Regions from separate parts of the Ectothiorhodospira lacustris genome, predicted to be linked through region 1. Evidence: predicted binding sites of a transcription regulator. Region 1 holds the regulator's gene; the other holds the start of a gene.
The links. The regulator sigma-54, encoded in region 1, starts transcription at its own class of promoters, with help from an activator protein. The targets are predictions, from matches to a motif close to TGGCANGNTNCNTGCTT.
Positions count from the first base shown of each region.

Region 1 (16,160 bases):
GCCGGCAGAGAGGCCCAGGGTGGGGTAGTGCCCGGCCCGCTGGCGCTTGATCTCCTCGGCGGCCACCTCGGTGCCGAAGCGGCGGGCGATCAGGCTCAGGTTGGCCTCCAGGGCGGTTTGCACCCATTGGTCCATATTTGCCGGTTCCGGCGAGACCAGGGGCATGCGTTCCGAGAGCAGGGCCAGTTGCTCGTGGAACTGGCCGGTGATGACCATGAGTTCCTCGCCGGCCAGATCCAGGCGGTTCAGGGCGGCGATCTCTTCGGCCACGGCCAGGTCGTACTGGGCCTGGGCTTCCTTGACGTCGGTGATGGCGATCAGGCCCACCTCGAAGCGGCGGTCCGCCTGTTCCAGTTGCCGGCCGATGGCCTCCTTTTCCGCGCGGGCGAAGGAGAGGTTGTCCTGGGCCGCCAGTACGTTGAAATAGGCCTCCGCCACCCGCAGGATCAGCTCCTGCCGGCTGGCGTCGCGTATCGCGGTGGCTTGGGCGATGCCCAGGTCCGCCTGGCGCAGGACCACATAGTTGCGGTGGTCATAGAGGGTCTGGTTCAGGGACAGCTCAAAACTGCTGGTCTGGTAGTCAAACGAGTTTCCGCCCCGCTCGGTATCCGTGTAGGCGTAGCCAACGCCGCCCTCGATCTGGGGTAGCAGGACCGATCTGGCCTGGGGCCGCTGTTCCAGGGCCGCCCGGAACTGGGCTTCGGCGGCGCGCAGTTGCGCGTCACGCTCCAGGGCAATGCGGTAGACCTCTACGAGATCGGTGGCCTGGACGGGGGCGGTTACTGCGGCAAATCCGACGAGGGCGGCCGCCAGCAGGGTCTTGGGAAAACGGATCATCGGTGTCTCCGGCCCGAGCGGGCAAGAAGGAAATATTCCATCAGTGAATCCTGATTATCCTACCGGGAACCGGAAAAAAATGCATAGGGGAAACGCTGAATAATTCCCTTTCCATCAACCCCGGTCATTCCCCTTTCGTCACGCCCGTCACCCCGTCACCCTCGTCACTCCCGCGAAAGCGGGAGTCCAGAATTTCCAGCCTACGAATGGATTCCCGCCTGCGCGGGAATGACGACCTTTCCTGGATTCCCGCCTGCGCGGGAATGACGTGCTCAGGACATCCTAGGGGGATCTGTCAGGACATCAGTAACAGGGCAGGCTTGGATCTACCTGGCGTGACCAGGCATCGATCCCGCCGGTGAGGTTGATGACGCGAGTGAAGCCCTGTCGTTCCAGCAGCATGCCCGCCTGCCGGCTGCGAATGCCGTGATGACAGATCATCACCAGTTCCCTGTCCGGCGGGATGTCTTCCACCAGGGACCCAAGCCGGTCAAGGGGAACCAGCCGTGAGTCCTGAATGTGGACGATGTCGTATTCCCAGGGCTCGCGCACGTCGATGAGCAACGGGGCATTGTCCCCTGCCTGATCCAGGTAAGTCTTGAGCTGGGGGGCGGTGAAGTGTTGCATGCCTGGCCCGTGGGGAAAGTCGTTCAAAAGGGTACTCAGGGGGGCGATCGGGTCGTGTTGCCTGCACCCGGCCACCCGGCCCATCCTGACTAGAAGATGAAATGGGGTCTGGGCTCGAAGCCCGTCAGGGGCTTGAGGCTGGTCTCGAACAGGACGTGGCGGATGAATTCGTTTTCGCCCTGTCGCATCACCAGCATGGCTTCCATCGCCGGCGGCTCACCCACCACAACGAAGAGCCGGCCGCCGGGGCTGAGCTGACGTTCGAAGCAGTCACGGTATTGAGCCATGGAGGCGGTGACGGCGATGACGTCGTAATGATCCCTTTGCCCGGTCCAGCCCTCTGCGGCATTGCCGGTCTCCAGGTGGATGTTGGTGATGCCGGCCTTGTCCAGATGCCTTTCGGCGGCGCGGGTGAAGGTCTTGTGGAGGTCGATGCTGTCCACCTGGTTGCCCAGACGGGCCAGACAGGCGGTCAGGTAGCCGGAGCCGGTGCCGATCTCCAGAATGACGTCCCGCGGCTGGATGTCCAGGGCCTGCAGGAGACGCCCTTCCACGGTGGGCCGCATCATGGCTTCATCCTGTCCCAGCGGGATTTCCAAGTCCGCGTAGGCCAGTTTTTGGTGGGCCCGGGGCACGAACAGTTCCCGGGGGATGTTCTCCATCACATCCAGTACCCTGGGGTCCAGCACGTCCCAGGGACGGACCTGCTGTTCAACCATATTGAAGCGAGCTTGATCCAGGTTCATGGTGGTTATCTGCCGTCTTGTGATTGTTATGGGAGTCCCGAGTGCGCCGGGTCTCGTGCTTTATCCGACTCGTTGAGTATCCGCAAAGCTGGCGGCGAGCTGCCGTTGGATCGGCAGGCTGCAAGATTAAGCCCTCACTAATGGTCGGGCAAGTCCTTGATGCTCTTGTGCAATGCGCAATGATGCCGATGGTGATCGGTCCAATGCGGCGTTGGTTTTGTGGCATGCTGCGGTTTAATGATCCGCGGCGACACCCCGGGAGGGACATCATGTTTGAAGCTGCCGAACTGGGACGCACTCTGTCCAAGGAAGCCTACGGCGCAGCGGTGCCCGATCTGCGTGCGGAACTGCTGGAGGCCCAGCGCCGCCTCAGGGATACCGATACCGCCGTGATCGTGATCGTGGAGGGGGTGGATGGCGTGGGTCGGGGAGAGGTGGTTAACCGTCTTAATGCCTGGCTGGATACGCGCGGGGTGGAGACCCATGCCTTCTGGGAAGCCACCAGTGATCAGCAAGCGCGGCCCCGGTTGTGGCGCTACTGGCAGGCGATGCCGGCGCGGGGCGGTATCGGCATCTTCTTCGGTGCCTGGTATTCAGAGCCCATTCGTCGGCATATCCGGGATGAATGGGATGAGGCCCGGTTGCATGAATCCCTGAGCCGCATCCGTGATTTCGAAAGTATGCTCGTGGCGGATGGGGCGCTGATCGTCAAGTTCTGGTTTCACCTGCCCCGGGATGAGCAGAAAACCCGTCTGAAACAGCGTCTCAAGGACCCTGCCAGCCGCTGGTACCGGTTGCCCAAAGGCAAGGAGCAGGCCACTCAGTATCGTCGGCTGGTGGAAACCGGTGAGCGGGTGATACGGGAAACGGACAGCGGTCTGGCCCCCTGGTATCTCATCGAGGCCACGGATCGGCGCTATCGGGACCTGACGGTGGGCCGTACCCTGCTGGATGCGATCCGTGAGCGGCTGGAGCTTTCGTCATCACCGGCCCTGTCCGTGACCCCCTCCCATGCCCCCAGTCTGCCGCCGGAGGACAGCGCCCGGATCACGGTGCTGGATCATCTGGATCTGACCCGGACGCTGGAGAAAACGGCTTATAAGGAACGACTGTCCAGGGCCCAGGCCCGATTGCGGGATCTGACCTGGCGCGCCAAGGATCAGGGGGTGGCTACGGTACTGGTATTCGAAGGCTGGGATGCGGCTGGCAAGGGCGGGGCGATCCGGCGCCTGACCTCCGGTATTGATGCCCGGCTCTATCGGGTGGTGGCGGTGGCAGCCCCCACGGATGAGGAGCGCGCCCACCATTACCTGTGGCGTTTCTGGCGCCATGTGCCGCCGAAGGGACGGATGAAGGTATTCGATCGTTCCTGGTATGGGCGAGTGTTGGTGGAACGGGTGGAGGGGTTTGCCGCCGAGGATCGCTGGCGCCGTGCCTATCATGAGATCAATGATTTCGAGGAGCAGCTGACGGAGCACGGTATCGTGCTGGTGAAGTTCTGGTTGCACATCAGTGAGGAGGAGCAGCTGGCCCGTTTCAAGGAGCGGGAGGAGGTGGCCTACAAGCAGCATAAGATCACCGATGAGGACTGGCGCAATCGCCAGCAGTGGGAGGCCTACAAGGGGGCGGTCAACGAAATGGTGATTCGTACCAGTACGGAGTTTGCACCCTGGACCCTGGTGCCCGCCAATGACAAGCGCTACGGACGGGTGACGGTGCTGGAAACCGTGTGTCGACGGCTGGAAGCGGCGCTGCGACAACAGGAGTCCGAGTAGCTTCCGCTCCGGATCGAGGAAGATGCCGCCCTTGGTTGCAAACCGCCGCTGCCTGCTATAGCTTGGATCGCCACGAGGCTAGGGGTGCCCGCCGACAGGGTTCGGGCTGAGAAACACCCTTGGAACCTGAACCGGATCATACCGGCGGAGGGAAGCTTCGGATGAGCCTCTGCGCCTTCCGTCTCCCCCCGCCTTCACGCGAGGTAGACAGCAGCATGAGTGCCATCCCCCAGGATTTCGTCCGCAAGACCGCCCAGGTCTCCGAAGCGATCACCCGCCCCTTCCCCGGCTCCAGCAAGATCCACGTCACCGGTTCCCGCCCCGATATCCGGGTCCCCATGCGGGAAATTGCCCTGGCACCCACCCGAATGGGGGAGGGCAGTGAGGAGAACCCCTCCATCACCGTCTACGACACCTCCGGCCCCTATAGCGACCCCGCAGTGAAGATCAATCTACTGCAGGGCCTGCCCAGTGTGCGCGGACCCTGGATCGATGAGCGGGGGGATACCGAGGCACTGCCCGGCCCCAGTTCCCGTTATGGCCAGGCCCGCGCGGAAGACCCTGAACTGGCCCATCTGCGCTTTGAGCATATCCGTGCCCCCCGGCGTGCCCGCGCGGGTTACAACATCACCCAGATGCACTATGCCCGTCAGGGCATCGTCACCCCCGAGATGGAGTACGTGGCCATTCGGGAAAACTGTCGCCTGCAGGAGATGCGCGAGGACCCCCGTTACGCCGCGCTGCTGCGTCAGCACCCCGGTCAGCCCCTGGGGGCGAACATCCCGGATCTCATCACGCCGGAATTCGTCCGCGACGAAGTGGCCGCCGGGCGGGCGGTGATCCCCGCCAATATCAATCATCCGGAACTGGAGCCGATGATCATCGGGCGTAATTTCCGCGTGAAGATCAATACCAACATCGGCAACTCCTCCCTGACTTCCAGCATTGAGGAAGAGGTGGAAAAGCTGGTGTGGTCCTGCCGTTGGGGCGGCGACACGCTGATGGACCTGTCCACCGGCAAGCACATCCACGAGACCCGCGAATGGGTGCTGCGCAACAGCCCCGTACCCATCGGTACCGTACCCATCTACCAAGCCCTGGAGAAGGTGGACGGCAAGGCGGAGGCACTGACCTGGGAGCTGTTCCGGGATACCCTGATCGAGCAGGCGGAGCAGGGGGTGGATTACTTCACCATCCACGCCGGCGTATTGCTGCGTTATGTGCCCCTGACCGCCGGCCGGCTCACCGGCATCGTCTCCCGGGGTGGGTCCATCATGGCCAAGTGGTGTCTGGCCCATCATCAGGAGAACTTCCTCTACACCCATTTCCGGGAAATCTGCGAGATCATGCAGGCCTACGATGTGGCCTTCTCCCTGGGGGATGGCCTGCGCCCCGGCAGCCTGGCGGATGCCAACGACGCCGCCCAGTTCGCCGAACTGGAGACTCTGGGCGAGTTGACGAAAGTGGCCTGGGAACACGATGTGCAGGTGATGATCGAAGGCCCCGGCCACGTACCCCTGCATAAGGTCAAGGAAAATGTGGACAAGGAACTGACGGACTGTTTCGAGGCCCCCTTCTATACCCTGGGGCCGCTGGTGACGGACATCGCCCCCGCCTATGACCACATCACCTCCGGGATCGGTGCGGCTAACATCGGCTGGTACGGCACCGCCATGCTTTGCTATGTGACCCCCAAGGAGCACCTGGGGCTGCCCAACAAGGCGGATGTGCGCGACGGCATCATCACCTATCGCATTGCCGCGCATGCGGCGGATCTGGCCAAGGGCTTCCCCGGTGCCCAAGTGCGGGACAATGCCCTGTCCAAGGCCCGATTCGAGTTCCGCTGGGAGGACCAGTTCAACCTGTCGCTGGACCCGGAGCGTGCCCGGGACTTCCATGATGAGACCCTGCCCAAGGACGCCCACAAGGTGGCCCATTTCTGTTCCATGTGCGGCCCCCATTTCTGTTCCATGAAGATCACTCAGGATGTGCGTGAATACGCCGCCCGCCAGGGCGTATCGGCGGAAGAGGGCCTGGACAAGGGGATGCAGGAGAAGGCTCGGGAGTTCGTCAAGGGCGGCGCTCGGGTCTATCGGGAGGTCTGATTTTCCGGTGTCCGTCTAGCGAGGTGGCGGCCGGTATCGATAGGCCCTGGCCTTGATCCAGGGCGAAGACGGTCTGATGCCGGCTGCCCTGAGCATGTGTTCCAGGTCTTCTCCCACCCTGCCCAGCTCCTTGCGATAGGCAATGAGGCCATCCAGCAGGTCCGCGGCCAGGGAAGGGCGGGTCTGCAGGGGCGGGTCATCGTGGTCAGCCCGATCAATCTGCATGTGCGGTGCGCTCCCGATAGTGGGTGATGTGTCGGCCGCAAAACCTTCCTGGGTGAGTGACTTGCTGCCGGTATCCCGCCGTTCGGCGGGGATGTCCTCCTGCTTTGTGTGTAGTCCAATGGACGGCACCTTGCTAGTCTCGAGGCGGTGGCCGCTGCCGGGCGGCCTGTCCAGGCTGATCAGCACGCAGGTGTCAGTCCTGTCATGGATCAGATCATGATTCGCGATGGGCAGATGAGGTAGTCTTGGGTCAGACCGGTTGAGGGAATGGCAGCTGATGGTGGAACAGGCACGGCTTGAGCAGGAAAACCTCTGGCTGAGGGAGCGTCTTGCCACGCTCATCGAGGCGGCGAGGGACAACGAGCGCAAGCTGGACCGGATGACCGGGCTGGAAATGCGTCTGCTGGCCGCCGATGGCCTGATGGGAATCCTGTCCCTGTTGTTGGAGGAATTTCCCCGCGACTATGAGCTGGATCATGTGGGACTGGTACTCCATGACCCTGATGGGGTCATCAGCACGATACTGGACGCGGCCCTATGTCCTCGCGGGCTGTGGGCCTTGAAGCTGGCACCCTCTGCCGAGGATCTGAAAACACCGGCAGGACTCTATCTGGGAGACTATGCCGCCTGCCCCGAGGCCCTGCGCTTTGAGGGCTGCGGTGAGCTTGGCAGCGTGGCCCTGCTGCCGGTTCAGCGTGCGGGTCGATGCCTGGGGGTGCTGTCTCTGGGTAGCCGTTGCAGTGGCCGCTACGGGGAGGGGATGGATACTTACCTGCTCAGGCGTCTGGCGGCGGTGGTTGCCATCTGCATCGAGAATGCCCTGGCCGCCTGGCGGTTGCAGGAGTTGGGGGTGACCGATGCGCTCACCGGAGTGCGTAATCGTCGTTTCTTTGATCTGCGCCTGCAGGAGGAAATGACCCGGGTGGTACGGGAGCGCCAAAGCCTGGCGTGTCTGTTCGTGGATATTGACCACTTCAAGGCCGTGAACGATGGCTACGGTCACGGGGTCGGGGATCAGGTCATTTCGGCGGTGGCCCAGCGGCTGGGACGGCACCTGCGGGGCTCCGATCTGCTGGCGCGCTACGGTGGTGAGGAGTTCGTGATGCTCTTGCCGGGTCTGGATCGTCAGGAGGTGCGGGCCGTGGCCGAACGGGTCAGGCAGGTGGTGTGCGGCGGAGCCGTGGTGGTCGATGAGCATAGCCTGTCGGTGACGGTATCCATCGGGGTCGCACACTGGCCGACCCAACGCCTGGTCGGTCAGGATCCGTCCGTCGCGGCTCAGACGCTGCTGCGGGAGGCGGATGAGGCCCTGTTGCGTGCCAAGGGCGACGGACGCAACCGGGTGGTGATGGCAGGTCTACCGCCCCCGGACGCCATGTCACTGGAACTGCTGCCGCTGGGGCTATAGGGATAGGGGTAGGGTATGAGCAGCTTCTATTCCGGCTCACCGAACTTGTCATTGATCAGGCCTTCCAGGGCCTTCAGGGCGGCTTCGGCATCCTCGCCTTCCGCGATCAGGCGCACGGTGCTGCCCTTGCTGGCCGCCAGCATCATGACGCCCATGATGCTCTTGCCGTTCACGCGCCGAGTGCCCTTTTCCACCTCCAGACCGGCGTCGAAGCTGCTGGCCAGATTGACGAACTTGGCGGCGGCGCGGGCATGCATGCCTAGGCGGTTGATGATGATGAGTTCGCGGCTGGGCATTTAGCTGTGGGTCTCGCAGAGCAGGATGCCGTCATGGCCCCCGCTGATGGCCTTGTTGACCAGTTCATGCAGACGCAGGTTTGGATAGTTGAGTACCCGTACCAGCATGGGCAGGTTCACACCGGCAATGACCTGTACCTTCGGTTGTTGCAGCAGGCGGTTGGCGATGTTGCTGGGCGTGGAGCCGTACATGTCCGTCAGGACCAGGACGCCGTCACCCTGGTTCAGGCGCTGGTAAAGGTCCACTGCACGGTCCAGCAGGACGTCCGGGTCACCGGACTGGGAAACCGCCAGGCACCGAGTTTCCAGGGGAATGGTGCCCATCATGGATCGGGCTGTACTCAGCAGGTCCTCGCCAATTTGATTGTGAGTGATGATGAGAAGTCCGACGGACATGGGTGCATACCGGTTCTGGTTCAGGAAAGTTCCCGGTGACGGGTGCTCACACCGTCGCCTCTGATTTCACGAAAATGGCGGGAGAGTCTCTCGGTCAGGTAGACCGAGCGGTGACGTCCCCCGGTACAGCCGATGGAAACGGTCAGATAGCTGCGATTGTCGTTCTCGAATTGGGGTATCCAGGTGGTGAGGAAGTCGCGCAATGAGTCGAACATCGCTGCCACCATGGGTTCGTTCTCCAGGAAACGGATCACCGCCGGATCCTTGCCGGTAAAGGCCGATAAACCCGGCTGCCAGTGTGGATTAGGCAGACAGCGTACATCGAATACGAAATCCGAGTCTACCGGGGAGCCGTACTTGAAGCCGAAGGACTGGATCAGCAGCGACAGTCCCCGCAGGCCGGCCTGACGGACCCGCTCCCGAATGGACTGGCTGAGTTGGTGAACATTGGTGCGGGTGGTGTCGATGGCCAGATCAGCATGATCGGCGATGACACCCAGCAGATTCCGCTCCAGATTGATGGCCTCCATCAGGGGAATGCCACGGCGGGCCAGGGGGTGGCGGCGGCGTGTCTCGCTGAAGCGGCGGAGCAGGGTTTCGAGTTCCGCATACAGAAAGATGATCTGCAACTCCACACCCATGGCACGAATCTCGTTGACAATACGGCCGAACTGGTCGAGAGACTCGATGCCGCTGCGGGCATCGATGCCGACGGCCGCTTCACCGTAGCCGGCCTGAGGGGACTGACGGAGTTGGCTGACCACCGCCGGCAACAATTCCAGATGGAGGTTGTCGATGCAGTAGTAGCCGGCATCTTCCAGGGCGTGCAGGGCCACGGTCTTGCCTGATCCGGATAGCCCGCTGACAATGACGAGCTTCATGGGTCGATCTGCATCTGACGCCGCTGCCGTGCGGCCAGGTCGTCGGCGGCAAAATAGCCGCGCAGGCGCAGCAGGTGGTTGCGCACGGCCGCCTCCACCATCACCGCCAGGTTGCGGCCGGAGGCCACGGGCAGGGTGATGACCGGTACCTTCAGGCCCAGTACCTCCCGGTTGCACCGCCCCCCATGGAGGCGGTCGATATCTGCGAATGTGACATCGACCTGGTCTTTCAGATCGATGATCAGACGCAGGTATTTGCTGGTCTTGATGGCGCTGTCACCGTACATGGCACGAATGTTCAGGACGCCCAGTCCCCGGACCTCCAGAAAGTTTTCCAGCACCGGCGGGCAGGTACCTCGCAGGATGTCCGGGGCGATACGGGCAAATTCGGGGGCATCATCAGCAATCAGACGGTGTCCGCGGCTGATGAGTTCCAGCGCCAGTTCGCTTTTGCCGATGGCGCTTTCTCCCGTCAGCAGAACCCCGATGCCCAGTACTTCCATGAAGACACCGTGCAGGGTGACGGTCTCCGCCAATTTGTCGCTGAAGAAATAGCGCAGGATATTGATGATTTCGTGGCCGTGCAGGGTGGTGGCCAGCAGGGGCACCGACTGCTTGTCCGCCAGTGCGCACAGTTCCGGCTGAGCCGCCAGACCGTCGGTGACGATCAGGATGGCAGCGGTCCCGTTGACCAGCTGTTCCAGGATATCCCGCTGGGAGTTCTTGCGCAGGTTCCACAGGTAACGCATTTCATCCGGACCCAGTACCTGGATCTGGTTGGGATGGATGATGTTCAGGTGCCCGACCAGTGAAGTGCTGCCGTGGGGCGTGGCCTGGTGAGCGATACGTCGCTCGCTGCCTTGGTGACCGGCCACCCAGCGCAGGGCGAGGCGCTCTTCCATGGCCTCGACGACATGGCGGACGGTGAGGGTTTCGATGGTCACGGCTGTGCGGGGCTTTCGGTATCCCAGTGGTGTACCAATGCCAGCAGATCTTCCGGTCCCTGGGCGCTGCGCAGCCTTGCCAGAGTCTCCGGATCAGAGAACATGCGGGCCAGCAACGCGAGGATCTGCAGGTGTTCGTCGGTACATTCGGTCGGGACCACCAGGGCGAACAGGATGTCCACGGGTTCGCTGTCCGGGGCATCATAGTCTACCCCCTTTCCCAGTTTGAGCAGGGCGGCACAGGCTTCGTCAGCGCCGGCCAGACGGCCGTGGGGAATGGCGACGCCATGCCCCAGGCCGGTGCTGCCCAGGCGTTCCCGGGCCAGCAGACTGTCGAAGATCTCTCCCTGGGTCAGCCTGGGCAGGTGGCTCGAAAGCATTTCACCCAGCATCTCCAGAGCGCGTTTCTTGCTGCTGACGTCCGGCAGACAGCAGACGCGCTCCGGGGCGAGAAGATCACCGATGTTCATGGATGTCTCACCCGACGTGGTTGCGGTGGGAGCCTTCGGCGCGGTGGTGGTCCTTGAGCTTTTCCTTGTGCTTGACCACCTGGCGGTCCAGCTTGTCGACCAGGGCATCGATGGCGGCATACATGTCGGCTTGGGTGGCATCGGCAAAGATGGTGTTGCCGCTGACCAGCATGTTGGCTTCCGCCTTCTGCTGCAGTTTCTCCACGGTCAGGACCACATGCACGTCAATGACGTTGTCGAAGTGGCGCTCCAGGCGCTGGAACTTGTCATTGACATAGTCGCGCAGGGCGTCGGTCAGGTCCACGTGATGACCGGTGAGGTTGATCTGCATGAGGTAACTCCTTGGTTAGGATGTGAATGTGAGGCCTTGGGAACTCAGACGAGGCGCTTGCGTTCGTTGGATGGCGGGATTGCCATGGCCTCGCGATACTTGGCAACGGTGCGCCTCGCTACCTGGATGCCCCGATCCACCAGGATCTGGGCAATCTTGCTGTCACTCAGGGGCTTGCCCTGGGGCTCTTCGGCAATCAATTTGCGGATCATGGCACGGATGGCCGTGGCGGAGCACTCCCCCCCATCGGCCGTCCCCACATGACTGGAGAAGAAATACTTGAATTCGTAAATCCCTTTCGGGGTGTGCATGTACTTCTGGGTGGTGACACGGGAGATGGTGGATTCATGCATCTCCAACTGCTCGGCGATGTCCCGCAGCACCAGGGGTTTCATGGCCTCGTCGCCGTGTTCCAGAAAGGCGCGCTGATGCTCCACAATGGCGGTGCCTACCCGCAGCAAGGTTTCGTTGCGGCTTTGCAGGCTCTTGATGAACCAGCGGGCCTCTTGCAGGCTGTTGCGCAGGTAGACGTTATCCTGACTGGAATCGGCCCGCCGTACAAAGCTGGCATAAAGCGGGTTCACTCGCAACCGGGGGGCGACTTCCGGGTTCAGTTCCACCTGCCAGTATCCCTCGCGCTTGCGCACGAAGACGTCGGGAATGATGTATTCCGGTGAGCTGGAGCTGATCAGGGTGCCCGGGCGGGGATTCAGGCTCTGTATCAGGGCCATCACCGCCTGCAGTTCTCCGTCGGCCAGTCCCAGTCGGCGCTGTACGCCTTTGAAATCACGGGTACCCAGGGCTTCGAGATGATCGCGCACCAGGGTCCTGGCCTCGGCCAGCCAGGCGGTATCCGGCGAGAACTGCTCCAGCTGCAGCAGCAGGCATTCTGAGAGATCGCGCGCGCCCACGCCCACGGGGTCCAAGTGCTGGACCATGCGCAGTACGGCTTCCACCTCATCCAGCTCCAGTTCCAGTTCCTGGTCCTGAGCCAGTCCGGCATGGATCTGTTCGATGGGTTCTCCCAGGTAACCGTCATCGTTGATGGCGTCGATGAGGGTCATGGCAATGACCTGATCCCGCTCGCTCAGGGGGGACAGGTTGATCTGCCAGAGCAGGTGATCACGCAGGTCCTCACCGGGGGCACTCTGGTTCTCGAACAGGTCGCGACCGTCGCCGTCCCCCCCCTGGCCGCCGCCGGTTGCCGGCATGTCGTAGAGGTCTTCCCAGTTGCTGTCCACCGGCAGCTCTTCGGGAATGTTCTCCGAGGCATCGCCTGTGCCGCCCGGTTCCGCGGGCTCTTCGAATTCCCGGCCCCCCGCATCCTTGTCGGTGCTGTCCGGCCTGCTGTCCATCTCTTCCCGCTGGGCCGCCGCCTCGTCCACACCGGTATCCAGGTCGGCGTCGGCGCCTTCCAGGGCTTCCAGCATCGGGTTGGTCTCCAGCGTCTCCTGGATCTGGGCCTGTAGCTCCAATGTGGACAGCTGCAGCAGCCGGATGGCCTGCTGCAGCTGTGGTGTCATGGTAAGGCTCTGGCCGAGACGGAGCTGGACAGAAGGTTTCAGCATAGGATGTGGCGTACCACCGGAGTCGTCAGGCAGGCGTTGAGTGGTCCCGGCAGTGTCGACGGCTCTTTTCCGTCATGCGCGGGGTCTGTCATCCGGATTATACGGCTTGGCACGAAAAATGTGACCCAGTGTGGGGAAACCATGAGATGGCTCAAAAACTGTACTTTCATAGTCGGAAATGGTCGCCCAGATAGACCCGTCTGACCTGGGGGTCGGCCAGCACCACTTCCGGCGGCCCTTCGCTGATCAGATGCCCGTCGCTCAGGATATAGGCGCGGTTGCAGATGCCCAGGGTCTCGCGAACGTTGTGATCGGTGATCAGCACCCCGATCTTGCGCGATACCAGATGGGTGATGATGCGCTGGATCTCGATCACGGAAATGGGGTCCACTCCGGCAAAGGGCTCATCCAGCAGGATGAAGGCCGGCTCCGTGGCCAGGGCGCGGGCAATCTCCACCCGGCGCCGCTCGCCACCCGAGAGACTGATGCCCAGGCTCTCGCGGATGTGCATGATCTGAAACTCTTCCAGCAGGGATTCCATGTGTTCATGGCGCTGGGCGCGGTTGAGGTCGCGGCGTGTTTCCAGTACGGCAAGGAGATTGTCTTCCACCGACAGCTTGCGAAACACCGAGGCCTCCTGGGGCAGATAGCCGATCCCCAGTTGCGCCCGGGCATGCATGGGTAGGGGGGTGATGTCCTTGTCGTCCAACTCGATGCGGCCGCCGTCGCAGGGGATGAGGCCGACGATCATGTAAAAGCAGGTGGTCTTGCCGGCCCCGTTGGGACCCAGCAGGCCGACGACTTCGCCGCTGTTCACCTGCAGAGAAACGCCGTCCACCGGTTTGCGGGCACGGTACTGTTTGACCAGGTCGCGGGTCTGCAGGCGGCTCATCGTGCGCCCTCGGCCGGGGCGGGAGCCTGATCCCTGGGAGTGAAAATCGCTTCGACGCGCCCGGTATCCCCGGTACGGGCTTCCAGGGTGGCCGTGCGCAGGTCATAGATGATGCGGCTGCCCCGGAACTCGTCCGCGCCCTGCCGGACGCGGGCACTGCCGCTCAGTTCCATGCGTTGCTCGGTGGGAAAGAACTCCATACGTGCGGCCTCGGCACGGACTTCCCGCCCCTGCGGGTCCTGGGTGCGTAGAGTTGCCGGTCGGCCTTCCGAGGTCATGCGCTCCAGGACCCGGCCCGGCGTATGGACCGTGACTGTATCACCGGTGATTTCCGTGGCGCCCTGGGTAATGCGTACACCGCCGCGGTAGGTGCTGATGCCTCGGTTGTCGTCCAGGGTGGCCGAGTCCGCCTCGATCCGGATGGGCAATGTCCGGTCCACCTGTGCCTGGAGCGGTCCGGCCAGCAGCAGGATGGCCAGTGCCGGGATCATGAGCCGCCCAGGGAGGCATTGAAAAACTCCCTCGCCGTCGCTCCCGCGAGGGCGGGAGCCCATGCTTTTCACTCCGTGACTGGATGCCCGCTTGCGCGGGAATGACGACCTGAGGAAGGCCGGCCGCATTCTGCTGGACCTTGATTCCCGCGGGTGCGGAAATGGCTGACTTGGAGCAACCCTAGTGGGGAACATAGACACCCCGTGCGTCACGTTTGAGTTCCAGAATTTCATGCCGAAGGTCCAGGAACAGACCTAGACCCTCGGCCTCCTGATAGGTGGTCCGCAGGTGTGCCGGGGCGTCGGTGACGGCCTGACGGGGGCCCGGCCAGAGGGTGGTGTCCCTGGTGGTGATGGTGATCGGACCTCGCTCGCCCTCGGCGGCGCGGTGGATGTGTACCTCGCCCAGCAATTTGACTTCATCGCCGGCGGGGGAGATCCAGCCCTGCTCGGAGCGCAGGGTCCAGGTGGCGCCGGGGCTGTACCGCAGGATCAGTACCGGGGTTTCCAGCCAGCGGGACCCGTCCGCCTGACGCTGTTCCATACGCTGACCGCGAAGCTGGTAACGGGGTTCACCAAGGGGATCCATATGGATGGCCGCGTATTGTTCCAGAAAGAAATCGGTCCCTTCGGTGGCCGCCTCTTCCAGCACCCGTCGGCGTTCATCGGCGTCCCGTGCCAGCCAGAAGCCGATGGCCGCAGCCAGGCTCAGCAGCGCGATCAAGAACAGGGAGGGCAGCTTCATCCCAGGTAGGTGGTCAGGGCGGCCTGCAGGGTGCCCTGGGCCTCCATGATGAATTCACAGGCCTCCCGGGCGGCGCCTCGCCCCCCCGGTTGCCGGGTCACATAGTGGGCGTGCTCCCTGACCAGGGCATGGGCATCGGCCACCGCAATGGCCAGGGCCACCCGGCGCATCACCGGCAGGTCCACCACATCATCGCCCACATAGGCGGTTTCCTCGGCGCTGACGCCGGCATCTGTCAGCAGGCCGTCCAGGGCCTCCAGCTTGTCGCGCCGGCCCTGGACCACGAGCCGGATTCCCAGATCCTGCATCCGGTGCTCCACGACCCCTGAACGCCGGCCCGTGAGGATGCCCACCTGAACGCCGCTGTCCGCCAGCATGCGCATGCCCTGCCCATCCTTGCTGTTGAAGGCCTTGTACTGGCGCCCGTCATCGTCCAGGAACAGACTGCCGTCGGTGAGCACGCCATCCACGTCGAAGATGACGAAGCGCACCCGTCGTGCGCGTTCAGTGAGAGTATCGGTCATGGGCTAAGATACCATGGGTCGGGTGGGGGTCAGACCACGCCGGCGCGCAGCAGGTCATGCATGTTGAGCGCTCCCACCAGTCGCTGGGCCTCGTCCAGCACCGGCAGGGCGCTGATCTTGTGGTCTTCCATGATCTTCAGGACTTCGGCTGCCAGCATGGTGGGAGAGGCGGTCTTGAATTGGCGGGTCATCACTTCGCCGATGGAGGTGGCATGCACATCCACGCCCCGGTCGAGGGTGCGGCGCAGGTCGCCGTCGGTGAAGACGCCGATCAGCCGTCGCTGTTCGTCCACCACGGCGGTCATGCCCAGCCCCTGGCGGCTGATCTCCAGCAGGGCATCACCCAGGGGCGCATCGGCCCGCACCATGGGGATACGGTCGCCGGTATGCATAATGTCCGCCACATGCAGAAGCAGCCGGCGCCCCAGGCGTCCGCCCGGGTGCGAGCGGGCGAAATCGTCGGCGGTGAAGCCCCTGGCTTCCAGCAAGGCCACGGCCAGCGCGTCGCCCATGGCCAGGGCGGCGGTGGTGCTGGCCGTGGGGGCCAGACCCAGGGGGCAGGCTTCCTTGGATACGCTCACGTCCAGGTTGACGGTGGCTTCCCGCGCCAGGGTGGAGCGGGGGTTGCCGGTGAGGGCAATCATGGGTACACCCAGGCGGCGGATCAGTGGCAGGATGGTGAGCAGTTCGTTGGTCTCGCCGGAGTTGGACAGGGCAATGACCGTGTCGCCCGACGTGATCATGCCCAGGTCCCCGTGGCTGGCTTCGCCCGGGTGGACAAAAAACGCGGGTGTCCCGGTGCTGGCCAGGGTGGCGGCGATCTTGTTGCCGATATGCCCGGACTTGCCCATGCCCGTGACCACCACGCGGCCGGTGCAGGCCAGCAGGTGTTCGCAGGC
Region 1 covers NZ_JAJNQM010000030.1:10,610-26,769, reverse strand. The annotation lists gene LQ952_RS07670 (TolC family outer membrane protein) at 1-837, opposite strand, end outside; gene LQ952_RS07665 (rhodanese-like domain-containing protein) at 1,141-1,464, opposite strand; gene LQ952_RS07660 (protein-L-isoaspartate O-methyltransferase family protein) at 1,554-2,210, opposite strand; gene pap (polyphosphate:AMP phosphotransferase) at 2,480-3,985, shown strand; TPP riboswitch at 4,056-4,155, shown strand; gene thiC (phosphomethylpyrimidine synthase ThiC) at 4,201-6,090, shown strand; gene LQ952_RS07645 (hypothetical protein) at 6,106-6,501, opposite strand; gene LQ952_RS07640 (GGDEF domain-containing protein) at 6,593-7,723, shown strand; gene LQ952_RS07635 (HPr family phosphocarrier protein) at 7,750-8,019, opposite strand; gene LQ952_RS07630 (PTS sugar transporter subunit IIA) at 8,020-8,415, opposite strand; gene rapZ (RNase adapter RapZ) at 8,436-9,296, opposite strand; gene hprK (HPr(Ser) kinase/phosphatase) at 9,293-10,240, opposite strand; gene LQ952_RS07615 (PTS sugar transporter subunit IIA) at 10,237-10,710, opposite strand; gene hpf (ribosome hibernation-promoting factor, HPF/YfiA family) at 10,718-11,041, opposite strand; gene LQ952_RS07605 (RNA polymerase factor sigma-54) at 11,086-12,609, opposite strand; gene lptB (LPS export ABC transporter ATP-binding protein) at 12,776-13,501, opposite strand; gene lptA (lipopolysaccharide transport periplasmic protein LptA) at 13,498-13,992, opposite strand; gene lptC (LPS export ABC transporter periplasmic protein LptC) at 14,174-14,737, opposite strand; gene LQ952_RS07585 (KdsC family phosphatase) at 14,734-15,261, opposite strand; gene LQ952_RS07580 (KpsF/GutQ family sugar-phosphate isomerase) at 15,291-16,160, opposite strand, start outside.

Region 2 (4,400 bases), on a different contig from region 1:
GTCTGGCGTGCCCCGGCTCGGAGAGGGGGGAGGCGGTCAGGTCCACGGTCACCTCCCGGGCGAAATGCAGGGCCAGGAGTCGTTCCCGCTCGGTAAACGGGTGGCCCGTGTCCAGGGATTGCCTCAGGCTGGCGATAAAGGTTTCGTCTTCCCGGAACAGTCCCTGGATGGGTAGGCCCTGGATCCGGTTCAGGCTCATCTCCATCAGCATCTCCGCCGCCGGGTTCATGTAGACCAGGCGCAGCTGATCATCTGCCACCAGGACGGCGGTGGTCAGGGTCTCCAGCAGTTGTCGGTGCAGGCTGTGATCGTGAGGCATACGGATTCCCTAATGCAAGAAACAAACCAGAATGATGCCGCCCGCGGGAATCGCGCATTCATCCCGCAAGACGGCTTCGGGGCGCCGCTTCCGGGGCATCGGCGGTCAGGGCGTGAGGGATGTTCCGGCGCCTTTGGAGCATAGTATGCACCATGATGGTGCGCGCCGGGTCCGGGCCGGCGATTGGCGCGCGGGCTTCAGGGGCGTGGTCGGGATTGCTGCTGTACGGTGGTGCGCAGGAGGTGGAAGGTGATCGTGTCGGAGCGGATCAGGGCGCTGCCGCCCTCATCCAGGACCTCTGCCTGCAGGGTGTGCGTCCCCGGCGGCACGTCTTCCAGGGTGGTCTGGGTGGCCTGGGTGGTGACGGCGGCGTCGCCGTTGAGGCGGATCCGGATTCGGTGTCCCAGGTCCGTCTTGAGAGTGGGGCTTAGATTCACGGCGATGTCGACCTGCCCCAGGTTGGTGCGTACCACGCCGTCCTGTTCCGGTTGGTTGATGGTCAGCCGCTGATAGGCGTCCTCCGATTCCTCTGTTGCGGAAGGGGGGGGCGGCTGCAGGATCTGTCGGGCATCGGGCAAGCCGGGGAGGGTCGCGGGCCGGTCAACCCGGATCGGGCGTGCATCGACCCCGTCCGGTGGCGTGTCGCCGAAGGCGGGGCGTCCCTGCTCGTCAGTCCACTGGTAGATCTGGGCCTGGACGGGCACGGCGAGTATCAGCAGCAGGAGCAACAGGGGCATGGCGGTGTCCTTTGTATCCTCTGTTCCAGGTCGCTTGCACGGAAAAAAGAACCCCCGGCAAGCCGGGGGTTCGGTGCTTCCGGACTGCTGACCCGTCTTGTACTTACAGACTGTAGTACAGATCGAACTCCACCGGGTGGGTGGTCATGCGCAGACGGGTGACTTCTTCCATCTTCAGATCAATGTAGGCATCGATCATGTCGTCGGTGAACACACCGCCGGCGGTGAGGAAGGCGCGGTCCTTGTTGAGGGCTTCCAGGGCCTGGTCCAGGGCATGACAAACCTGCGGGATCTGCTTTTCCTCTTCGGGGGGCAGGTCGTACAGGTTCTTGTCCATGGCTTCGCCCGGGTGGATCTTGTTCTGGATGCCGTCCAGGCCGGCCATCAGCATGGCGGCGAAGGCCAGGTAGGGGTTGGCAGTGGAGTCGGGGAAGCGCACCTCGATGCGACGGGCCTTCGGGCTGGACACCCACGGAATCCGGATGGAAGCGGAACGGTTGCGGGCGGAATAGGCCAGCATCACCGGAGCTTCGAAGCCGGGCACCAGACGCTTGTAGCTGTTGGTGGAGGCGTTGGTGAAGGCGTTCAGGGCGCGGGCGTGCTTGATGATGCCGCCGATGTAGTACAGGGCGGTTTCGGACAGGCCGCCGTATTTGTCACCGGCAAACAGGTTTTGCCCGTCCTTGGCCAGGGACTGATGCACGTGCATGCCGCTGCCGTTGTCGCCCACCAGGGGCTTGGGCATGAAGGTGGCGGTCTTGCCGTAGTTGTGGGCCACGTTCTGCACCACGTACTTGAGCATCAGCACTTCGTCGGCCTTGCGGGTCAGGGTGCCGGGGCCGACACCGATCTCACACTGACCGGCGGTAGCCACTTCGTGGTGGTGAACTTCGGTCTTGAGACCCATGTCTTCCAGCACCAGGCACATGGCGGAACGCAGGTCCTGCAGGCTGTCCACCGGGGGTACCGGGAAGTAGCCGCCCTTCACGGAGGGGCGGTGGCCGATATTGCCGTCTTCGAACACCTTTTCGGAGTTCCAGGAGGCTTCGTCGGCGTCGATCTTGAAGAAGGCGCCCTGAATGGAGTTGCCCCACTTGATGTCGTCAAAGACGAAAAATTCGTTTTCCGGGCCCCACAGGCAGGTGTCGGCGATGCCGGTGCTGGCCAGGTAGGCCTCGGCGCGCTTGGCCAGGGAGCGGGGGCAACGGTCATAGCCCTGCATGGTGGCCGGTTCCACCACGTCGCAGCGCAGATTCAGGGTGGGCTCGTCAAAGAAGGGGTCCATGACCGCGGTGTCCACATCGGGCATGAGGATCATGTCTGACTCATTGATGCCTTTCCAGCCGGCGATGGAGGAGCCGTCGAACATCTTGCCGCCTTCCAGCACGTCTTCATCGACGGCGTGGGCGGGCACGGTCACGTGCTGTTCCTTGCCACGGCTGTCCACAAAGCGGAAATCGACGAATTTCGCGCCGTTTTCCTTGATCATATTCAGAACATCTGCTGCTGACATGCGTACTCCTCCAGGGCTTGAATGAGAGAGGCCTGTTGAAACGGATCCCCGCCTGAGCGGGCGTTCAATTCGGTCGATCCATAGCAAGCATGAAGCATGCCATGGGTTTGAGTGGGATGATGCGGCCTTTTGGGGCGGATTTTCGGGTCCGGCCCATCAATGCACGCACAATCTTAGTGCGTTTTTAAGTATTTTGCGCTGTTATGGGGCGAGCGGTGTGGGCCCTGGTGTCCGCGCGGCTTGCCCGCAGACCATTCAGTGCCGGAACAGGACCTGTACCTGGCCGACGTCTTCTGCTTGCAGGCTGGACGCTACCAGGGCCCGGGCAATGCTATCGGCCTCGGTCAGGTTGTCGAGCGCCTGCAGAGGCAGTTGCAGTTCCAGATGCACCCGTCCCTGCAGGTAATGGATGATCACCTGGTCTACATGCCGCGATGCCGGTAAGTCATGCCATTGTGCCTGCAGGCGTTTGAGCATCTCCGTGCGGTTGGGCAGATGGCTGCTGGGGGCACTCTGCTGGTCGTCTTCGGGGTCGATGTGGACCAGGATGTCGCCCAACTCGTCCTGGACCCCGTGCATCGCCACACAGACGGCATCCGCGATGTGATGCCCCTCGGAGACGCTGATGCGGGGCGCGACCTGGACATGGACGTCCGCCAGCAGGGTGCCCGCCATGCGCCGGGTGCGCAGGTCATGGACTCCCTGGATGCCGTCCAGTCGACGGACCGCTTCCAGCATGCGCTCCTGTTCTTCCGCTTCCACCCCGGTGTCGATGAGTTCCCGGGCGCTGTTCCAGATCAGCTTGACCCCCATGTGGCCGATGAGCAGGGCCACCAGGATGGCCGCGACCGCATCCATGAAGGGCATGCCGGCCAGGGTGGCGCCCACGCCCACCAGCACCACCACCGACGAGATCACATCGGAACGGTGGTGCCAGGCATTGGCCTCCAGCATGCGTGAGCGAACCTTTTTGGCGACGCGCATCGTGTAGTGGTACAGGGCTTCCTTGCTGATGATAGCGATCGCCGCCAGGACCAGGGCCAGGGGAGTGGGGTTCAGGAGTTCTGCCGGATTGAGCAGGCGCCGGGCTGCGTCCGCCATGATGCCCACAGCCACCCCGGCCAGGATCAGTCCCACCGCCACGGTGGCCAGGGTCTCGATGCGGCCGTGACCGTAGGGATGGTTGGCGTCAGCGGCTTCGTTGGCCTTGCGGGCGGCGAACAGGACCATGATGTCGCTGATCAGGTCGGAGAGGGTATGGACGCCGTCGGCGATCAGGGCCTGGGAGTGGCTCATCCAGCCGCCGACGATCTGCGCCGTCGCCAGGCTCACGTTGGTCATGGCGCCGATGAGGGTGACGCGACGCATGGCCTGATAACGCTGTTCGCTGGGGAGCCCGGCTGACATGGGGGCCTCGTTGATCATGGCCCGGGTGGGCACGGCTTGGGGAAGCGGGATTGTAAACCCTGGTGACACGTGCGCCCAGTCCCGTCGGTCATCGGGCGTTTGGTCGGGACCGAACACGCGCGGGGCTGGGCGCCCACGGCGAGGCACCGTTATACTGACGAGCTTTGCGTGACCCACGATCAGGGTCGCGCCATCCACGAATCACTCGGGTCGATCCTCATGTCTTCTCACGATGTCTCTACCTTCCAGGGCCTGATCCTGGCCCTGCAGGACTACTGGGCAGGCCACGGCTGCGTGCTGCTCCAGCCCTACGACATGGAAATGGGGGCGGGTACCTTCCACTCCGCCACCTTCCTGCGGGCCATCGGCCCGGAGCCCTGGCGCACCGCCTATGTGCAGCCTTCCCGCCGGCCCACCGACGGCC
Region 2 covers NZ_JAJNQM010000007.1:1,906-6,305, reverse strand. The annotation lists gene glnL (nitrogen regulation protein NR(II)) at 1-319, opposite strand, end outside; gene LQ952_RS02505 (DUF4124 domain-containing protein) at 517-1,056, opposite strand; gene glnA (glutamate--ammonia ligase) at 1,160-2,569, opposite strand; gene LQ952_RS02495 (cation diffusion facilitator family transporter) at 2,825-3,976, opposite strand; gene glyQ (glycine--tRNA ligase subunit alpha) at 4,196-4,400, shown strand, end outside.
Region 2: glnA (glutamate--ammonia ligase) is a predicted target of sigma-54. The motif match lies at 2,655-2,671, and genes of this name have one in related genera.